DNA from 2 places in the Halomonas sp. PAMB 3232 genome. Region 1 is predicted to be linked to the other one. Evidence: predicted binding sites of a transcription regulator. Region 1 holds the regulator's gene; the other holds the start of a gene.

Region 1 (10,310 bases):
TTCCTTGAATCGGTGAGCATCCGTGCAATGGGACATCCTTGCCCCTTCTTTTGCTCACTCCGTAAGCGTAATACTTTGTACCGAAATTGCAAACAAATGTTACTTAACGCTACTACTTATGACTCGGAGTTTTTCTCGACGACTTCTTCCGGCGACATTTCAGCGCCTTCATCGGTATCGCCTATCGAATCCGGAGCGGTGCCCATAGAGTCCGGCTCGCCGATCGTTTCATCGTTCGGGCCTTGAGTATGGTGATCAGTCGTGAGCTCTTCCTGGGTATAGTCAGGGCTCTCATTGGTGTTCATATTGACGCCATGATCTTGCGTTTCATCCTGCTCGACCATGCTATCCTGGTTCTCTTCGATAGACGGATGCTCGGTGGTTTGTGCAAAGGCCATCGGGCTTGCCAACAGACCAAACGCAATACCTACGACACCCGCTTTCTTGAGTAGCTCCTTGGACATCATATTCCACCTCCTGAATTGCTGTGGTACCGCTTAAAGTAAGAAAGAGTGCCTTGCGGCGGACTACTTTGAAGCAGCTGTCTTTCTTACTTAAATCTTTGCAGAGGCTGTGCCATAAATCCAATAAAAAATTAAATTACTTTAAAATCAATAATATATAACATTACAAAACCTGTACAATGCGTTCCATGTGGCTGTATAGGCGCTCTGAAAGTGGCTAAAAATGACACATGAGCATTCCTGTACCACTCTTACATGCCATATTGACACACTTGTACAGGTGTTGTTTCAAAGAGGATCAGCTTAGGCGGGCGGCGGGGAAAATACAGCGGAAGGTAGCGCCAAAGCCCGGGCGACTTTCGATCGAAAGCCGCCCGTCGTGGCGAATCAGCACATGCTTGACGATGGCAAGTCCAAGGCCGGTACCGCCGGTGGCCGTGCTGCGCCCTTTATCGACGCGATAAAAGCGTTCGGTCAGCCGTGGAATATGTATCGGGTCGATGCCGTGACCGTTGTCCTTGACCTCGATACAGGCGCCGCCTTCGGCAAGCTCGGCGTAGCGCAGCGTAATCGTACTGCCCCCCGGCGCGTAGCGCACGGCGTTGAACACCAGGTTGGACACCGCGCTTCGCAGCTCCTGCTCGCTGCCGATCAGCCGCGCGTCGCTTTCGATCTCGAGCGCGATCTGCTGGGGCGTTTCGTGCTGCTGACCGGACAGTGCCCGGGCGTCCTGACACACGCTTTCCAATAGCGGCCCCAGTGCCAACGGCTGGTGATCCTTGCCGCCCTGATCAATCTCGAGGCGCGAAAGCAGCAGCAAATCGTCGACCAGATTCTGCATGCGCAGGGTTTGCGCCTGCATCTGAGCGACGCTGCGGCCAAGTCTTGGCGGCAGTTGATCGCTCAGATCGCTGTAGGTTTCCAGATAGCCAGAGAGCACGGTCAAGGGCGTGCGAAGCTCATGGGAGACGTTGGCGACGAAATCCTGGCGCATCTGCTCCAGCCGGTGCAGCCGGGTGATATCACGTGCCATCAAGAGCCGCTCATCGTCGCCGTAAAGCGTGATCTGATACTCGAGAATGCGCCGTTCGTCGATGGGTGAGGTGAGCGTTAGAGGCTCACTGTATTCGCGGGACGAGAAGTAGCGCACAAACGCGGGGTCGCGCAACAAATTGGTGATGTGCTGGCCGCGGTCATGGGCGGTTTGAAGCCCCATCATCTTTGTGGCGGCGCTGTTCCACCACTCCAGGTCGCCGTGACGGTCGAGCATGACCACGCTGTCGCGCATCGCCTCCGACGACTCCTGAATACGCGCAAGCGTGGCTCTGAGGCGGCCCTGAGTGATGCGCTGACTTTTCTGGTAGCGGTAGAGCCGGTCCAGAAGCTCGCCCCAGAGCCCGGGCCCGGCGGGTGGCTCCTCGCTCGGCGTAAGCGTTAGCCATAGATAAAGCGCGCGCAGCTGGCGCAAGTGGTAGAAAAGACACACGCCGAGCCCGGCGGCGAGGCCCAACCCCGGCGCGCCAAACAGCCAGCCCATGATCACCCCGAGCGTGGCAAGCCAGGCGATACGCCAGAGTTCCCGGCTCCACAGGTGCACGCGCTAGCTCCGGGCGGAGAAGCGATAGCCGGTGCCGCGCACCGTCTGAATCAGGTTCTGATGAGCATCGCCCAGGGCCTTACGCAGGCGACGAATGTGAACGTCCACGGTGCGCTCCTCGACGTAGACGTTGCCGCCCCATACCTGATCCAGCAGCTGGCTGCGGGTATAGGCGCGCTCCTGGTGGGTCATGAAAAATTGCAGCAGTCGATATTCCGTCGGCCCCATGTCCAACGCCTTGCCGTGAGCGCTGACCCGGTGGCTTACCGGGTCGAGCAGCAGGCCGTTGATTTCCACCGGGTCCTCCATGCCGCGCGGCGTGGTACGCCGCAGCACCGCTTTCAGGCGCGCGACCAGCTCTCTGGGAGAGAACGGCTTGGTGATGTAGTCGTCGGCACCCGCCTCGAGCCCTTGGATCTTGTTGTCTTCCTCGCCCTTGGCAGTGAGCATGATGATCGGAAGCTCGGCGGTGGCCTCTTCGCGCTTGAGGCGACGGGCCAACTCGATGCCGCTGGTACCGGGCATCATCCAGTCGAGCAGCAGCAGATCCGGCTGGTTGTCGACCACCAGCGCGTGGGCATCCTGGGCGTTATCGGCTTCGAGCACGCGATAGTCCGCCATCTCCAGCGCCACCGCGATCATCTCGCGAATCGGCGCCTCATCGTCGACGATTAAAACGGTTTTGGCGGTCATGGGCGGGCCTCACGGTGTCCAGGCAAAGTGGTCGATGACATATCGGTGACAATCACACCATGAGCGAGTGACAGTTTTATGACACCCGCTTTTGCCACCTTAGCCCGCCACCGGCCAAAAGCTCAAGGCGAGCCCGGCGAAGAGCACAAGCCCCGACCAGTGATTGTTCAAAAACGCCTGAAAGCAGGCCTCGCGCTCGCGGTGAACGATCAGGCGCTGCTGATGCACGAAGGTGGCCGCCATGGCCACAAGGCCCAGCCAGAAAAAGCCTCCCAGACTTATAGCCCACCCCACCCAGGCCAGCAGTAACAGCGTGGCCGCCTGCAGCAGGCCAATGATCAGCCGGTCGGCCTGGCCAAACAGCACTGCGGTGGATTTGATGCCGATCTTCAAGTCGTCGTCGCGGTCCACCATGGCGTACTGGGTGTCATAGGCGACGGTCCACAGCACGTTGGCCAGAAATAGTACCCACGCCTCGAGCGGCACGTGACCCAGAACCGCGCCAAAGGCCATGGGGATCGCCCAGGAGAACGCCGCACCGAGCACCACCTGGGGGAAGTGGGTATAGCGCTTCATGAAAGGATACGCGGCGGCAAGCAAAAGCCCGCCCACCGACAGCAACACGGTAAACCAGTTGGTCAACAGCACCAGAATGAACGACACCGCCACCAGCGCGATGAACAGCACCTTGGCTTCGGCTTCCCCGATGCGCCCGGTCGCCAGCGGCCGGTTTTTGGTACGTTTGACGTGGCCGTCGAAGTGGCGATCGGCGTAGTCGTTCACCACGCATCCTGCCGCGCGCATGGAGTAGACGCCGGCGATAAAGATCAATAGCACCCCGCGTCCTGGCACGCCCTCGGCGGCGATCCACAGCGCCCAGAGCGTCGGCCACATCAAAAGCCAGGTGCCAATGGGCCGATCAAGGCGCATCAGCGTGATGAAATCACGCGCCCGGGACCAGCCGGTCGGGCGCAGCAGAGAACGGTCCATGCTTACCTCTCGAGGATAAATCGCGCGCCCAGCTTAGCGCGAAGCCAGATCGGGTTCATCCGCCAGGGTCGATAAAAACGCTTCCTGCACCAAAAGCGACAGCCCGCCGTGGTAGAAGATCGAGCGCCGCGCCCAGACGCTCGGAAGCTCTGGCGCCTGGCGATGAGCGAACGCCGGACGCTGGCCGGTGGCGTAAAGCGCGCCGCGCACGAGATCCGGCTGGCGAAACAGCCAGCTCCCCAGCGAACGCTCGCCCAAACGCTCGAGATGCAGCCCCTTGAGCTGCGCCAGCGGCGCCACCGAGCGCGCCACCACCCAAGGGGTGTCATCGATGCACAGCGCCACCTCGCGACACCAAACAAGCCGGCGCGGCGCAAGGCCAAGCGCCTGGGCTTCGTCGCGTTCGGGTACGCCGACGCCCTGGCGCAGCAGCCGTACCCGAAACGCGCGGCGCCCGCCCGCCGCGACCAGCCGTGCGGTCAGCGAATCGGTGGAGGCGACCCACTGCCACCAGGGCGCGCTCATGGCCGGGCGAAACGCCGCGACGGGTTGCCAGCGCGGAAAAAGCGCTATCGGCTGAGTGTGTATTGCCACGCGATCTCCAGAGCGGTCAAGTCGTTCGCGCTAGTGTAACATGATGGCCCAACGCGCTTTTCTCGAGAACATCCGCGTTTCGAGCCCCCGAATTTCAACGTCTGGTGAAGGCATGGCCGACTCTTTCTCTCACGCCGATGCGCCGGTGGATCTTCTCATCATCGGTACCGGCATGGCCGGCATCGGCCTTGCCCGCGAGCTGCGAAGGCTCGGTGATACCCGCTCGATTACCCTGGTAAGCGTCGGCAGCGCCGATGAGTACAGCAAGCCGCTGCTCTCGACGGGCTTTGGCAAGCGCCTGACACCGGAGAAGCTCGCCAAAAAAAGCGCCGCCAGCGTTGCCAATGAGCTCGACGCCACGCTCTGGCCGAACACCCGGGTCGTCGCCCTCGATGGCGACCGCCGCCGGGTCACCCTTGAAGACGGCGAGTATGTGGGCTTCGAGACGCTGGTGCTGGCCACCGGTGCCGGCCCGCGAAACGCCTTCGACATTCCCTCGGGGCTCGCCGAGCGCTTTTTCAGCGTCAACGATTTGGACGATTACCGTCGCTTTTACACCGCCCTGGCGCCAGAACCCGCGCGCGTCGCCGTTGTCGGCGCGGGGCTCGTGGGCTGCGAATTCGCCAACGACCTGCTTGTCGGCGGCCACCAGGTCACGCTGATCGCCCCGGAGACCACGCCGCTGCCCCGCCTTCTGCCGGCAACGCTTGGCCAGGCGCTGGGCCGCGCGTTCGAGGCCGGCGGCATCGAACTTGCGCTGGGTCGCACGGTGAGCCGCATCGCCGCCGGCGAGCACGACGATATCGTTTTGAGCCTGGACAGCGACGACACCCATCACGTCGATGTGGTGCTGATGGCCACCGGGCTTACGCCGCGAAGCGCGCTGGCGCGCGAGGCGGGCATCAGTGTCAGCGAGAGCGGCATTCGGGTCGACCGGACGCTAGCGACCTCCCATGCCGGTATTTACGCTCTGGGCGATGTGGCGTGCATCGACGGCGTCAATGCCATGTACGTCCCGCCGCTTCAGGCCAGCGTCAAGGCGCTGGCCGCCACTCTCACCGGCCAGCCGACCCGCGTGCGCCTCGGCGCCTGGCCGGTGGTGGTCAAAACGCCGCTTCTACCCGTGGTGGCTTATCCGCCGGTCGCGCCGGTCGCCCAGTGGCGCATCGAGGGCGAAGGCGATACGTTCACCGCGCTGGCCGAGGATAAAGATGGTCAATTAGTCGGTTTTGCGTTGACAGGCGGGGCGGTCAAAAGGAAAGTGGAGCTTTCCAGAGCAGTACCCGCGCTGCTAGGCTAAATCGCAACGCAGTGGCGCTCGAGCCCGGTACCAAGCTTGAGCCGACAAATTAAAACACTCGTTCGTTTTCAATCGCACTCATAAGCGTTACGCTTATTTTTTCTATCAGGGAGACCCCTTTTATGCGCAAACCTGACCTGGCCGCTGCCATCGCCGATAACGCCGACCTGTCCAAGGACAAGGCAGGCCAAGTGCTGAACGTCATTCTCGATGAGATCACCAACAGCGTGGCGAAAGGCGAAGACGTTGCCCTGATCGGCTTTGGTACCTTCACCGTACGCGAGCGCGCCGCCCGCACCGGCAAGAACCCGCAAACCGGCCAGCCGCTGAACATTCCGGCCAGCAAGAACGTGGCGTTCAAGCCGGGTAAAGCGCTCAAGGACGCCGTTTCCTAATGAAACTCCGGCTTGCGCTGTGGCTACTGGGCGTGTTGCTCAAGCGCGCGCTGCGGCGTAAGCCGCGCTTCAAGGAGCAGCTCGAGCGAATGCGCGGTCTGGACTGGGGCATCGCTACCGAGGATCTACACACGGCACGCCACTACCGAATGACGCCCAAGGGCATCGCCACGGGCAAGGGCCTGCCAATCGATCTGGATCTGGAGCTGCGCTTTCGCGACCAGGACGCGGCGCTCAGGATCCTCAAAAAGCCGACCCAGCAGGCGTTTCTGCACGGCATGATGAACGGCGACGTTCGCCTGGTCGGCGATTCCAGCGACCTGACCAAACTGCAGAAGCTTTTAAAGCACCTGTAGCGCTTAACGGCCCGCCTTTTACGGCGGGCCGTTTTGTTAAACACCCTCGCATCACGCCCGACCAGATGGTTCGCTCCCCTGAAAGCGCCCTGCTTTTGCCGCCACAACCCGACTGCTGGCGATAAGCGCCTGACGTAGTGTCGATATCGAACGCCGGCAAACAACGCTGGAGCGTACGCTTTAGGCCAAGCGGTGGTCGGCATAGCCAGGTACCAGGCGACGTTGATATACTGACGATTAGTTATACTAAAGTCTAAATAACAATCGAAGAGACGCCATGCCGATCGCTCTACCCCTTCGCCGCCTTTGGACCCTGGATAAATTCGCCTACAGCCTGCGGGTGTTCATCGCCTTTAGCGGGGCGCTCTTGTTTAGCGTGTTTCAAGCCGACGTGGCGCTGGTCATTCCGCTGTTTCTCGGCATCATTGCTTGTGCGCTCTCGGAAACCGACGACAGCTGGCAGGGGCGGCTTCAGGCGCTGATCGTGACGCTTTTGTGCTTTGCGCTGGCCTCCTTCGTGGTGCAGTGGCTGTTTGCCTGGCCCTGGCTGTTCGCGCTTGGGCTTGGGGTGTCGGCCTTTACGCTGATCATGCTCGGCGCCATCGGCCAGCGCTACGCTACCATCGCTTCGGGCACGCTGATTCTCTCGATCTATTCGATGATCAACATCGAGCAGCATGGCGGCGTCGACGCCGACGTCGCCTCGCGCCAGCTTTTGCTGCTGGCGGGCGCGGCCTGGTACGGGCTCATCTCCGTGCTCTGGTGCGCGCTCTTTTCCCGCCAGCCGGTCAAGCAGAGCATGGCGCGGGTGTACAAGACGCTGGGGGAGTTTCTGATACTCAAATCGGCGCTGTTCGAGCCGGTGCGCGGTGTGGATGTGGAGGCACGCCGGGTGGCGCTGGCGCATCAAAACGGCCAGGTGGTGGCCGCGCTCAACCAGGCCAAGGAGATGATCTTTCGCCGCCTGGAGGGTCAGCGCGGAAGCCAGAAGCTCAACCGCTACCTGCGCATTTACTTCATCGCTCAGGACATCCACGAGCGAGCGAGCTCCACCCACTACCCCTACAGCGCGCTGACCGAGGCGTTCTTCCACCACGACGTGCTGTTTCGCTGCCAGCGCCTTCTGGACCAGCAGGGCCGGGCCTGTCGCCAACTGGCCAAGTCCTTGCTACTCAACCGCCCGTTCGATCACGAACTCAGCGAGCAGGCGCTGATGGACCTGCGCGCCTCGATCGACAATCTGAGTGACCGCGACCGTCCGGAGTGGCGCGCGCTGATTCATCCGCTCAACGCCCTGGCAGACAACCTGGCCACGCTGGAGACGCAGATCGCCAGTGTCCACAACCCGGATGCAAGCTTCGATCGCCGCGACAGCGCGCTGTTCGATCGTTCGCCGTCGAGCATCAAGGAAGCCTGGAACCGGGTGCGGCTGAATCTGACGCTGGGCTCGCCCACCTTTCGCCACGCCGTGCGCCTGTCGAGTGCGCTGGTCGCAGGCTATGCGCTTTTGCAGTGGCTCGATCCAGAGCAGGGGTTCTGGATTCTCTTGACCACGCTGTTCGTGTGCCGACCCAACTTCGCCACCACGCGGCGCTTTCTTTCCCAGCGGATTCTGGGCACGGTGCTAGGGCTGGTCGTGGGCTGGGCCTCCATTTCGCTTTTCCCCCAGCCCGGTGTTCAAAGCATGATCGCCGTGGCCGCCGGGGTCTGCTTTTTCGCCAACCGCGAGCGCCATTACGTCATCGCCACCGCCTCGATCACGCTGTTGGTGCTGTGCAGCTTCAACCAGGTGGGGGACGGCTTTGACCTGATCTGGCCACGGCTGTTCGATACGCTGCTCGGCGCGGTCATTGCGGGGCTTGCGGTGTTCTTCATTCTGCCCGACTGGCAGGGGCGGCGGCTCTACCGCGAGGCGGCCAAGGTGCTCACTAGCCACCGTGGCTACCTGGATGAGATCGTTCACCAGTACGAAACCGGTAAACAGGACGATCTGGCCTACCGGCTGGCACGGCGCAACGCCCACAACGCGGATGCGGCGTTCTCGACGCTCTTAACCAACATGCTTCACGAGCCCGGCCACTACCGCAAGCAGGACGCAGACAGCGGGCTGCGCTTTCTGGTGCTCTCCAACACGCTGTTGAGCCACCTGTCGGCACTCGGCGCCCACCGCCACCGGCTGACCGACGACGAAGACGACGCCGCGCTGATGCCCCAGGCCCGGCGTATCAGCGAACTGCTCGAGGCGATGACCCGTGAGCTACACGCGCGCCAGCCCGTCACCGCGCTCGATGAGCAGACCGAGATGCTGCTCGCCGCCCTCGGCGATACGCCGAAGGACGCCGCCACGCCGGTCAGCAGCGAACGCGCCACCGCGGTGACGCTCTACCGCCCGATCCAGAGCCAGCTCAGGCTGATCGCCGAGCAGCTCACGCCGCTGGCCCAAAGCGCGGCGCGGCTCACCCAGCGGCCCAAACCGGCCGAGCGCTAGACCTGCCCGTAGCGTCCGGCGGCTTCCCCGAGCCAGCGGCGCACCAGCACGGCGGTGGCGTCACGGTCGCCTTGAAGCGTTTTCGCCAGCGCCGTGACGCGCTCCAGAAGGTCGGCATCGCGCTCGAGATCGGCGACCTTCATCTGGGCGAGGCCCGTCTGGCGGGTGCCGAGCACCTCGCCCGGGCCGCGAATCTCCAGGTCCTTCTCGGCGATGCGAAAGCCGTCGGTGGTTTCGCGCATCACGCCCAGACGCTCCTTCGAGCTTTTCGACAGCGGCGGGTGGTAAAGCAGCACGCAAAAACTCTCCAGGCTTCCCCGCCCGACCCGTCCGCGCAGCTGATGAAGCTGGGAAAGCCCCAGGCGCTCCGGGTTTTCGATGATCATGAGACTGGCGTTGGGCACGTCCACGCCGACCTCGATCACCGTGGTGGCGACCAGCAAATCCAGCTCGCCTTCCTTGAACGCCGCCATCACTTCGGCCTTTTCCGCCGCTTTCATGCGCCCGTGGATCAAACCGATGGCAAGCTCGGGTAGCGCTGTTGTCAGCTCCTCGCGGGTGACTTCGGCGGCCTGGCACTGCAGCACCTCGGACTCGTCGATCAGCGTGCAGACCCAGTAAGCCTGGCGGCCATCGCTGCAGGCGCGGCGAATGCGCTCGACCACTTCCGGGCGGCGCTCGTCGGACACCACCACGGTCTTGACCGGCGTGCGCCCCGGCGGCAGCTCGTCGATGATCGAGACGTCCAGATCCGCGTAGGCGCTCATGGCAAGCGTACGGGGAATGGGCGTGGCGGTCATGATCAGCTGGTGCGGGGTAAGCCCGCCCGCCTCGCCTTTTTCGCGCAGCGCCAGGCGCTGGTGCACACCGAAGCGGTGCTGCTCGTCGATGATCGCAAGCCCCAGGCACTTGAAGTGAACGTCCTCCTGGAACAGCGCGTGGGTACCGACCACCATCCGCGCCCGACCATCGGCGATCGCTGCCTTGGCATCGAGGCGGCTTTTACCCTTGAGCTTGCCGGCAAGCCAGGCGACCTCGATACCCAGCGGCTCGAACCAGGCCTTGAAAGAGCGGTAGTGCTGTTCGGCAAGAATCTCCGTGGGCGCCATGATCGCCGCTTGGCAGTCGCCGGCCAGCGCCGACAGCGCCGCCATGGCGGCGACTACGGTTTTGCCGGAACCGACATCGCCCTGCACCAGCCGCAGCATCGGCGCGGGCTCGGCGAGATCCAGCTCGATCTCCTCGAGTACCCGGCGCTGAGCGCCGGTGAGCGCGAAAGGCAGCTTGGCCAGAAAGCGGGTTTGCAGGCTGCGCCCGGCCGGCAGACGCGGGGCACCGTCGGCCTGGATACGCAGGCGCACCTCGCGAAGGCTCAGCTGGTGGGCCAGAAGCTCCTCCAGCGCCAGCCGCCGGGTCGCCGGGTGCAGGCCATG
Region 2 (10,310 bases), 1.2 Mb from region 1:
CTGAACGGCGCCTCGTGAGCCTCGGTGGGCGTTTGCCGGCGCTTGCCAAAAAACGGGCGTATGGCCACGATGGCCGCCACCGCAATCGTCAGAATCGCCGAGGCGAAGGCAAGCCCCAATAGCACCGCCTGGAAACCCTCGGCGCCGAGTACCGCCTCGAGCATTAGCTCCTTGCCGATGAAGCCAAACAGCGGCGGCACGCCGGAAAGCGACAGCGCCGTGACGAAAGCGATGACCGCGGTGACCGGCATGACCCGGCGCAGCCCGCCCATTTCGGTCACGTCCTGGGTACCGGTTTCGTGATCGAGAATGCCCGCCACCATGAACAGCGCCCCCTTGTAGAGCGAGTGGGCCAGCATGAAGGTAACGAAGGCGGTCATGGCGTAGTCACTGCCGATGCCCAGCAGCATGGTCAAGGTGCCCAGCGCCATGATGGTGGAGTACGCAAGAAGCTTTTTGATATTGGTGTGATGAATGGCCAAAAAGGCGCCGGTGAACATGGTGGTCGCGCCCACCAGCGACAGTGTCCAAACCCAAAGCTCGGTGCCGCCCAGCTCTGGCTGTAGCCTCGCCATCAGGTAGATGCCCGCCTTGACCATGGTGGCGGAGTGCAGGTAGGCCGACACCGGTGACGGTGCGGCCATGGCGTTGGGGAGCCAGAAGTGAAACGGAAACTGCGCCGACTTGGTGAAGGCGCCGAGCAGCAGGCAGATCACCATCGGTGTGTAGAGCGGATGCTCGCTAAGGTCCTCGCCCCCGGCCAGCACCTCGGAAAACGACCAACTACCGCTTGTGATGCCCAGCAGCACCAGCCCCCCCATCAGCGCAAGTCCGCCGGCCACGGTAACGAACAACCCCTGGCGGGCGGAGTTACGCGCTTTCAGATCGGTATGGTTGAAGCCAATGAGCAGATACGAAGTAACGCTGGTGAGCTCCCAAAACACGAACAGCGTCAAAAGCCCATCGGCCATGACCAACCCGAGCATCGACATCATGAAGCCGAGCATGGCGACGTGAAAGCGGGCGATATCCGGGCTGCCTCTCAAATAGCCCCCGGCATAGACCAGTACGAAGGTGCCGATGATGGTGATCAAGAGGCCAAAAAGCAGCGATAGCCCGTCGATCATGAAGCTAAGACTAATGCCAAGGGAGGGAACCCAGGCCCATTCGAGCAGCAAGGGCTCGCCGGCCACCACGGTACCGGCCTGGCTCAGAAGCCAGGCGGCGATAGTGGCGGGAAATAGCGCCAGTATGAAACTCGCCTGCTCACCGAACCAGCGATTGATCAACGGCGCCGAGGCCGCTAGTAGAAAACCCAACAGGATGGCGAGCTGCATCTGACACGATCTCCCTGACTGATAACCGCCCAGGTAATGGGCTCGACGCGGCGACACATCCATGTTCACTGCGTTGAATAACTGTGATTGAGTATGCCTCACCTTATAGCAGCCGCGGCGCCGTTTCCACAAAACCCGCCTGCGAACAGGACCGCTATTTTACTTAGCCTGCTATTTTAGCGATTGAAATCATTCACATTATTTCGTTACTCACGCGTTGAAAGCCAGCCACCCAGCTCGTTTTTGATAATCTCGACCAGCGCCTCCATGTGATCCTCGCGGTCGTTCAAACACGGGATATAGCTAAAGGTTTCACCACCGGCGTGGAGGAAGCTTTCGCGAATCTCCTCCTGAATCTCCTCCAGCGTTTCGACGCAGTCTGCCGAGAACGCCGGCGACATCACGGCGATATGGGTGTGTCCCTGCCGGGCGAGTTCTGCCACGTGGTCGACGGTCGCCGGCCCCACCCACTTCTCCGGACCGAACTGGGATTGAAAGGCGGTATCGATATCGCTTGCATCGAACCCCAGGGTCTCGCGCAGAAGCCGCGTGGTTTTCTGACAGTGGCAGTGATAGGGGTCGCCTTCGAGCAGATAGCGCTCGGGCACACCGTGATAGCTTGCGACCAGCTTGCTGGGGCGCGTTTCGAACCCGGCGTAAGCCTCCTCGACGGAGTTGGCCAGCGCCCTCAAGTAGCTCGGGTGGTCGAAATAGGCCGGCACGGTGCGAATCGCCGGCTGCCACTTCATCTTCATCAGGCTGCGAAACGCCTGGTCGTTGGCGGTCGCCGTGGTGGGCGAGCCGTACTGCGGGTAGAGCGGAAAAAAGACGATCCGCTCGCAGCCCTTTTGCTGCATCCGCTCGAGCACGCTGGACGTGGAGGGGTTACCGTAGCGCATGCAGTAATCCACTTCCACGTCATCGCCGAACAGCGCTTTCAAGCGGTCAGTGACTTTCTCGGTCTGGGCGCGGGTGATGGTGCGAAGCGGGCTTTCGTCACGCTCGGTGTTCCAGATGCTTTTATACGCCTTGCCCGACGAGAACGGCCGTTTGGTCAGGATGATGGTTTGTAAAAGCGGCTGCCACTTCCAGTCAGCGTAGTCCACGACCCGCTTGTCCGAGAGAAACTCATTGAGATAGCGCCGCATGGACCAGTAGTCGGTATTGTCCGGCGTCCCCAGGTTGGCCAGCACTACGCCGACCCGCTTACGGGCCACCGGCGGGTGCGAGGCCGGCGCGTGGGTCAAGCGTCCTTCGCCGGGTGCATCTTTCGAAACGGTGTCGCTCATGGCCATCTCCTGCAGATTGAGTCGCCAAAGCTTATCACTTTTCAGCAAAGTCGCGGCATGAAGTTATACTATGAACACTATTCGTATAACTATGGATCAATTTATGTCCAAGCCGCTGCTGCTGGTCCTTGGCGACCAGCTGTCGCTATCGCTTCCGCTATTGCAAAACGCCCCGGAAAACGCCGTCGTGGCGCTTTGCGAGGTCAAGGAAGAAGCGCGCTACGTCCCCCATCATATTCATAAGATCGGCCTGTTTCTGGCGGCGATGCGCCACTTCGCCAAAGCGCTCGAGGAGAAAGGCTTTCAAGTCGCCTACAGCCATCTCGACGATGAGCAGAATACCCACTCGCTGCTCGAGGAAGCCGAGCGGCTCGCGCGCGCTCACGGCTGCGATGGGATCCACGCCACGCGCCCCGGCGAGTGGCGTCTTTGGGAGGCGATGCAGGATCGCCAGAACGCTAAGATTCCCTGGCTTCTCGGTGAGGACACGCGCTTTTTCACCACGCCGGACGAATTCGCCGAGTGGATCCGCGGGCGCAAGCAGCCGCGCATGGAGTACTTCTACCGCGAGCAGCGAAAACGCACCGGGCTTTTGATGAAAGACGGCGAGCCCGCCGGGGGCCAGTGGAATTTCGATCACGACAACCGTGAGCCGTTGAAGGGGCAGAAAAGCTTTCCCACCCTGCCCCATCACCGCCAGGATGAGATCACCCAGGCGGCGCTTGCCGACGCCGAGCGTCACTTCGGTGATCACATGGGCAGCATCGATAACTTCAACCTGCCGGTCACGCGCCGCCAGGCACTGGCGGATCTCAAACACTTCATCGACGAGGCGCTGCCGGATTTCGGCCGCTATCAGGACGCGATCAGCGACAGTGATCCGCTGCTCTACCACTCACGGCTCTCTGCGGCCATGAACATCGGCCTGCTGTCGCCTTTGGAAGTGTGCAAGGCCGCTGAAAAAAGCTACGCCGAGGGTGAGGCGCCGATCAACGCCGTGGAGGGATTCATCCGCCAGATACTGGGCTGGCGAGAGTACGTGCGCGGGCTCTACTGGACGCAGATGCCAGGCTACAAGCGCGAGAACCGGCTCAACTTTCGCCGCGAGCTGCCGGATTTCTACTGGGATGCGCAAACGGATATGCGCTGCATGAACCGCGCCATTCAAATGACCATCGACAACGCCTATGCCCACCACATTCAGCGGCTAATGGTGACGGGCAATTTCGCGCTTCTGTGCGGGGTCAAACCGGAGGCGCTGTGTGACTGGTACCTGGCGGTTTACGCCGATGCCAGCGAATGGGTGGAGCTTCCCAATACGCTTGGTATGGTGTTGCACGCCGACGGCGGCCTGATGGGCTCCAAACCCTACTGCGCGTCGGGCAAGTATATTGACCGCATGTCGGATCACTGCGCCAACTGCCGCTACTCGCCCAAGCAGATGACCGGCACCCACGCCTGCCCGTTCAACAGCCTCTACTGGCACTTTCTCGAGCAGAACGAGAAACGCCTGAGCCAGAACCCGCGCATGAAGCTGATTTACGGCTCTCTCAATAAAATGGGCGACGACAAGCGCGATGCGATTCGCCAGCAGGCCGAAAGCTTTCTGCGTAAGCTCTCGACCCGCCAGGGCTACGGCCAGAAACATCACACTCAAGGATACAAGAGCCATTAATGTGAACAGCCAACGCTTTGAAAGCCTCGACGCCCGGGCCCCGGTGACGCTCTACTACGACGGCCACTGCCCGTTTTGCTTGAAGGAGGTGGCCTGGCTTGAAAAGCACCCGCGCCGAGCGCGTATCGAACTGGTGGATATTCAGGCCAGCACGTTCGACGCCGTCGCCCTGGGGCGCCCTTTCGAGGATCTGATGGGGAAACTGCATGTCAGGGATCAAAACGGGAAGTGGTATATCGGCATGGAAGCGAGCCGGACCCTGTATGCGGTGCTGGGCTACCGGCGGATGGTGTGGGTTTCCTGCCTACCGGGCCTGCGCGGAGTGATGAATGCAGGCTACCGTTTGTTTGCCCGCTACCGTGTACGGCTGGGGCGGTGGGTTGAAAGACGTAAGACGCGTTCGCGGTGAAAGACCAGCGCCGCGTTAGAAAACGAGCGGCATGCGCGAGGTCAAGGGTTCGCTGTAGTGCGCGTCGCGGCCGATCATCTCGTCGTGGGGCACGTGCTGGACCAGATACGCGCGGTGGATGTCGGCCCGCTTGAGTTCGAGATAGACGTCGTCGAGCGAGCGAAACAGCATCGGCTTGCCCCGTTGGGTCAGCATATGGCGGCTGCCCTCGACATCCTCGAGCTCGACCTGATAAAAACGGCTGCCCGAGTGGGTAATCACCCGTATTTCGAAATTGCTGGAGCCTTCGACAAAGGTTTTCAGTTCGTTCAAATCCATGAATCTCTCCTGTTATTAGTGGTCATGGGGCACAGCCTGACGCTTCCCCATGACATTTTTATTACCCTATCAGGATAACAGTAGCGCAAATCGTGCCGCTTCACTAAGGCGCTCGAGCGCTAACGTAACAAAAGAGTGTTTTATCAGATACCTGGCTTTCCGAGGGGCCCCAGGGCCGGCCTACTGATACTGGGAAGGATCGATCGCCTTGCCCAGAGAGTTACGGTCGATCCAATTGCCGCCCTTGGTCTCCTTGTAGCGAAATACCACCTTGTCGCCGATTTCCACGGGCAGCTCGCCGTCTTCGGTTTGATAGCTAAAGGCCTCGCCGTTGACCACCAGGTGGTAGCGGTAAAGATCCGGCATGCCCAGCCACTCCTTGAACGGCCCTTCGCGCTCGAGCGATTCGAGTTCACCCCGGCCTTCGAGCTTGGGAAGACGCTTCTTGTTGCCTCGCTTAAAACCACCACCAGCCATGCGCTGCTCCTGTCGATTGAACGTTTGATCGAACGTGGCCACACCGGGATCAATGAATGTTCTCGGTCGTGCTGGCCACGCCGACGTCACTTTACAAAGTCGGTTTTCACTTTAAAGGGGCGGCATTATACGGGCTGCGCCCCGCGGCTCAAGTCATTCGCCGAAGGCCTGGCCGTAGCTGTCCGGGGCCAGATCCTCGAAGCGGGTATATTTGCCGATGAACGCCATATGGACCGTACCGATCGGACCGTTACGCTGCTTGCCGATGATCAGCTCGGCGAGCCCCTGATTATCAGGGTTGTCCGGATTGTAGACCTCATCGCGGTAGACGAAGGCGATGACGTCGGCGTCCTGCTCGATGGCGCCGGACTCACGCAGATCCGACATCACCGGGCGCTTGTTGGGGCGCTGCTCCAGCGAGCGGTTGAGCTGGGAAAGCGCGACCACCGGGCAGCCGAACTCTTTTGCCAATCCCTTGAGCGAGCGCGAGATTTCGGAGATCTCGCCGGTGCGATTTTCCGAAAAGCCGGGGATCTGCATCAGCTGAAGGTAATCGATCATGATCAGCGCCATGTTGCCGTGTTCGCGCACGACGCGGCGAATCCGCGAGCGCATCTCGTTGGGCGAAAGCGCGGCAGTGTCATCGATGAAGAGCTGCTTGTCCTTTAGAAGATTCACCGCCGAGGTCAGCCGCGGCCAGTCTTCGTCCTCGAGCTGCCCCGAGCGCACGCGGGTCTGATCGATGCGCCCAAGCGACGACAGCATCCTGAGCATCAGCGACTCCGCGGGCATCTCCATGGAGAACACCATCACCGGCTTATCGCTCGAGATCACCGCATGCTCGACCAGGTTCATGGCGAAGGTGGTCTTGCCCATCGACGGGCGCCCGGCGATGATCACCAGATCCGAAGGCTGCCAGCCCGAGGTCATCTCGTCGAGATCACGAAACCCGGATGAGAGCCCGGTCATCTCGCCTTTCATGTTGAAGAGCTCGTCGATACGGTCGACGGCCTTGGTCAAAAGCTCGCTCATGCCGATCGGACCGCCGGTCTTGGGGCGCTCCTCGGCAATCTGAAATACCAGCCGCTCGGCTTCGTTCAACAGCTCGTCGGCGGGCCGGCCCTGGGGCGAGAAAGCGCCATCGGCGATCTGATTGGCCGCGCGAATCAGCTTTCTGAGCGTCGCCCGCTCGCGCACGATATCGGCGTAGGCGCGAATATTGCTCGCCGACGGCGTGTTGCGCGCAAGCTCGGCCAGAAACCCGAGCCCGCCAACGCTATCGAGCTGGTCGCGCGCTTCCAGCGCCTCGGAGAGCGTCACCACGTCCAGTGGCTGGCCAGACTCGGCCAGATGAATCATGACGTTGAACACCAGCCGGTGCTCGTAGCGGTAGAAGTCATCCGCGGCCAGGCGCTCGGCGACGTTGTCCCAGGCCTGATTGTCGAGCATCAGCCCGCCAAGCACCGACTGCTCGGCCTCGAGCGAGTGCGGCGGAAGCTTCAGCGCCGCCGTTTCCTGATCCGCTGGGGACTCATCCATCCCGGGCTCCTTTCAATAGCGTCTTACGCAGGCAATCGTACTACGCGTGCAATCGTACTACGCGGAGCCACTGATACGTGGCCCCATGTGACTCATGAGCCCGCCTGGGCGTTTACGCCCGGCGGTGCTGAAAACGATTTTGCAAGGCAAGGCCTTGCAAAATCGACTCCCTTGCGTGCCTTAAGCGGCACAAACACGAGGCTCAATACGAGTCAAAAACATGAATCAAAAACGTTATTCAAAAACAAAGGGCGCGGGATAACCCGCGCCCTTTTCGGCGTCACCGGAGGTGGCAAAGCATCCGTCGGGATTACTCTGCAACCACCACTACGCGTACGGTTGCATCCACTTCGGCATGCAGGTGCAGGGCAATGTCGTATTCGCCGGTTTGACGAATCGGGCCCTCGGGCATGCGAACTTCGCTCTTGGCCACTTCGATGCCGGCAGAGGAGATCGCATCGGCCAGATCGCGCGGACCGATCGAGCCAAACAGCTTGCCTTCGTCGCCCGCTTTGGAGACCAGCGACAGTTCGATGTCGTTGAGCTGCTCGGCGCGCGCTTCGGCTTCTGATTTACGCTCGGCGGCTTGAGCTTCGAGCTCGGCACGCTGCGCTTCGAACGCTTCAACGTTCTCTTTGGTCGCCGGTACGGCCAAGCCGTACGGTACCAGGTAGTTACGACCGTAACCGGGCTTCACAGTGACCTTGTCACCCAGGCCGCCCAGCTTACCAATCTTGTCGAGCAGAATGACTTCCATCTCGTAAACCTCTAGTCAATTGCTGCGGGTAAGGCGTGCGCGAACGTTCGCGAAAGTATCAATCAGCCCCAACAGCAGCACAATGAGAATCGTGGGCAAGGTTGTGATCAGCAGCACATAAAATACCGCCAGCCACAGCCCGTTCATCCCCTTTAGTCCAATAAATCCGTGCACTAACGCAATGCCAGCCACCAACAGCGGCACCCAGCCAACGATCAAAAGCGCCTCGCCGCTCAGCAAAAGCCCCACCACGCCAAGAATCGCCAACAGCGCGAACTCTTTAGGGCTCAAGCGCAGCGCGTGAAACTCTTCACGAAAGCCGCCCGGGTTATAGAGCCCGGCCTGCCAGCTGCGCCCCAGGGCCAGACAGGCGATCGATGCCAGCAGCACGATCAGCCCGGTGACCCCACCGACGACCAATGCGGCCAGCGCCTCGGTGTCGTAGCCCTGGCGGGCGAACTCGGTGAGCATGTTGTCCACCTCTACCGAGCTCTGCCTGAGCTGCTCGAGCATCAGCTCCGACCCACCGGGCAGGCTGAAAATCCCGAGCTGGATCATGAAGGCCGACGCCAGCGTGCCGACGATCAGCGCTTCGCTCCAACGCATCCGCTCGCGCAGAATGACGGCCATGAGCGTGACCAGCAACACACTTGCCAGCGGAATCACGTCGCCCTGCACCCACCAAAAACCGGCGGGGATGGCGGCGGCGAGAATCACCGGCAGCGCCGGGGCGAACCCGCGACGCAGTGTCACTAAGGCGGCAATGGCGGCTCCCAACCAAAAAAGCCAGGGCACCAGCGTTGCAAGCGACGCCACGCCAACGGCGTAGGGCGTTTTTTGCATCAGCCATCGTGCTAGTGCCAGCATCACGTCAAGTGCTTACTGGTGGCTATCGGAATAGGGCAGTAGTGCCAGGTAGCGCGAACGCTTGATCGCGGTCGCCAGCTGGCGCTGGTAGCGTGCTTTAGTACCGGTGATACGGCTTGGAACGATCTTGCCGGTTTCGGTGATGTAAGCCTTCAGCGTGTCCAGATCCTTGTAGTCGATCTGCTTGACGCCTTCAGCGGTGAAGCGGCAAAACTTACGGCGACGGAAAAAACGTGCCATGGAGTAGCTCCTTTAATACGTGCGGTGAGTAAACTTAGGCAGTTTCTTCGGTTTCTGCTTCGGAGTCGGCATCGACGTCAGAATCGTTGCGCGGCTTGTCTTCGCGACGCGGACGCTTCTCTTCTGCCGGCTTCATCATCGGCGAGGCTTCGGTGACCGCTTCCTTGCAGCGGACCACGAGGCTACGGATGATGGCATCGTTGAAACGGAAGATGTTTTCGATCTCTTCCAGAGTTTCACCGGTGCACTCGACGTTCATCAGCACGTAGTGAGCCTTGTGGATCTTGTTGATCGGGTAAGCCAGGTGACGACGGCCCCAATCTTCAAGGCGATGCACGGTGCCCGAATTTTCGGTCACGATGCTGGTGTAGCGCTCGACCATAGCCGGCACTTGCTCGCTCTGATCCGGGTGGACCATAAACACGATTTCATAATGACGCATGGAATCTCCTTGCGGTTTGACAGCTTCCGGTGCGCGCCGCTCGGGCTTGGCAGGGAAGCAAGGAGTTAACTGAATGCCTTTCGCCAACGCGCTTCTAATATCGTGGGGGCCACGATGAAGCGCCGATTAGTCGCCTGGGCATCAAGCAGAACTTTCATTGGTGTGAGGGAAAAACCCTCAAGGCGCCCGCAACGAATAAACGGGCGAGCGCATTTTAGAAGCGTTGAGGTCAACTTGCAAGCTGGCGCTGGCGAACCGCCTCGAACAGACAAATCCCCGCGGCGACCGAGACGTTCAGGCTAGACACCTGGCCGGCCATGGGCAGTTTCGCCAGATGATCGCAGCCTTCGCGAGTCAGCCTTCGCATGCCCTTGCCTTCGGCGCCCATGACCAGCGCCGTGGGGCCCTTGAAGTCGAGCTCATAAAGCGAAGCGTCGGCCTCCCCGGCGGTGCCGGTGATCCAGACGTTGAACTCCTTGAGCTTTTCAAGCGTGCGGGAAAGATTGGTGACCTGATAGACCGGCACGACCTCCGCCGCGCCGCAGGCAACCTTGCGTACCGTGGCGTTCAGCGGTGCGGCGTTGTCTTTCGCCACGATCACGCCGTGGGCGCCAGCGGCATCGGCGCTACGCAGGCACGCGCCGAAGTTGTGCACGTCAGTCACGCCATCGAGCACGAGCAGAAGCGGTGGCGCGGCCTGATTCCAGGCGCGCAGCTTGAGCCAGAGCGACTCCTCCCCTTCCGCCGTCAGCGGCGCGCAAAACGCCACCACGCCCTGATGGGCGGCGCCGGCAGTGAGCTGGTCGAGAAGCTCTCGCGGCTGCTCCTTGAGCCGAGCGCCCTGGGTACGGGCGCGCTCGATCAAAAGGTTCAAGCGCTTGCCCGCGCCCTGCTGAATCCAAAGCTCGCGAGGCGCCTCGCCCCGCTCCAGCAGACTTTCGAGGGCGTGAACACCGTACA

Evidence for each region. The regulator PhoB, encoded in region 1, activates phosphate uptake and scavenging genes when phosphate is short. The targets are predictions, from matches to a motif close to TGTCATANNNNTGTCANA.
Region 2: the regulator PhoB is predicted to act here: its motif matches at 5,077-5,094, upstream of RN346_RS05795 (DUF6482 family protein).

Annotation. Positions count from the first base shown of each region.
Region 1 covers NZ_CP134865.1:41,478-51,787, reverse strand. The annotation lists gene RN346_RS00250 (hypothetical protein) at 117-464, opposite strand; gene phoR (phosphate regulon sensor histidine kinase PhoR) at 763-2,061, opposite strand; gene phoB (phosphate regulon transcriptional regulator PhoB) at 2,065-2,754, opposite strand; gene ubiA (4-hydroxybenzoate octaprenyltransferase) at 2,854-3,744, opposite strand; gene RN346_RS00230 (chorismate lyase) at 3,778-4,338, opposite strand; gene RN346_RS00225 (FAD-dependent oxidoreductase) at 4,451-5,638, shown strand; gene RN346_RS00220 (HU family DNA-binding protein) at 5,761-6,033, shown strand; gene RN346_RS00215 (hypothetical protein) at 6,033-6,389, shown strand; gene yccS (YccS family putative transporter) at 6,667-8,877, shown strand; gene recG (ATP-dependent DNA helicase RecG) at 8,874-10,310, opposite strand, start outside.
Region 2 covers NZ_CP134865.1:1,239,579-1,249,888, reverse strand. The annotation lists gene RN346_RS05815 (putative monovalent cation/H+ antiporter subunit A) at 1-1,337, opposite strand, end outside; gene hemH (ferrochelatase) at 1,544-2,626, opposite strand; gene RN346_RS05805 (cryptochrome/photolyase family protein) at 2,730-4,301, shown strand; gene RN346_RS05800 (DUF393 domain-containing protein) at 4,303-4,710, shown strand; gene RN346_RS05795 (DUF6482 family protein) at 4,726-5,028, opposite strand; gene RN346_RS05790 (hypothetical protein) at 5,209-5,505, opposite strand; gene dnaB (replicative DNA helicase) at 5,659-7,044, opposite strand; gene rplI (50S ribosomal protein L9) at 7,355-7,801, opposite strand; gene RN346_RS05775 (hypothetical protein) at 7,817-8,668, opposite strand; gene rpsR (30S ribosomal protein S18) at 8,681-8,908, opposite strand; gene rpsF (30S ribosomal protein S6) at 8,943-9,350, opposite strand; gene rlmB (23S rRNA (guanosine(2251)-2'-O)-methyltransferase RlmB) at 9,580-10,310, opposite strand, start outside.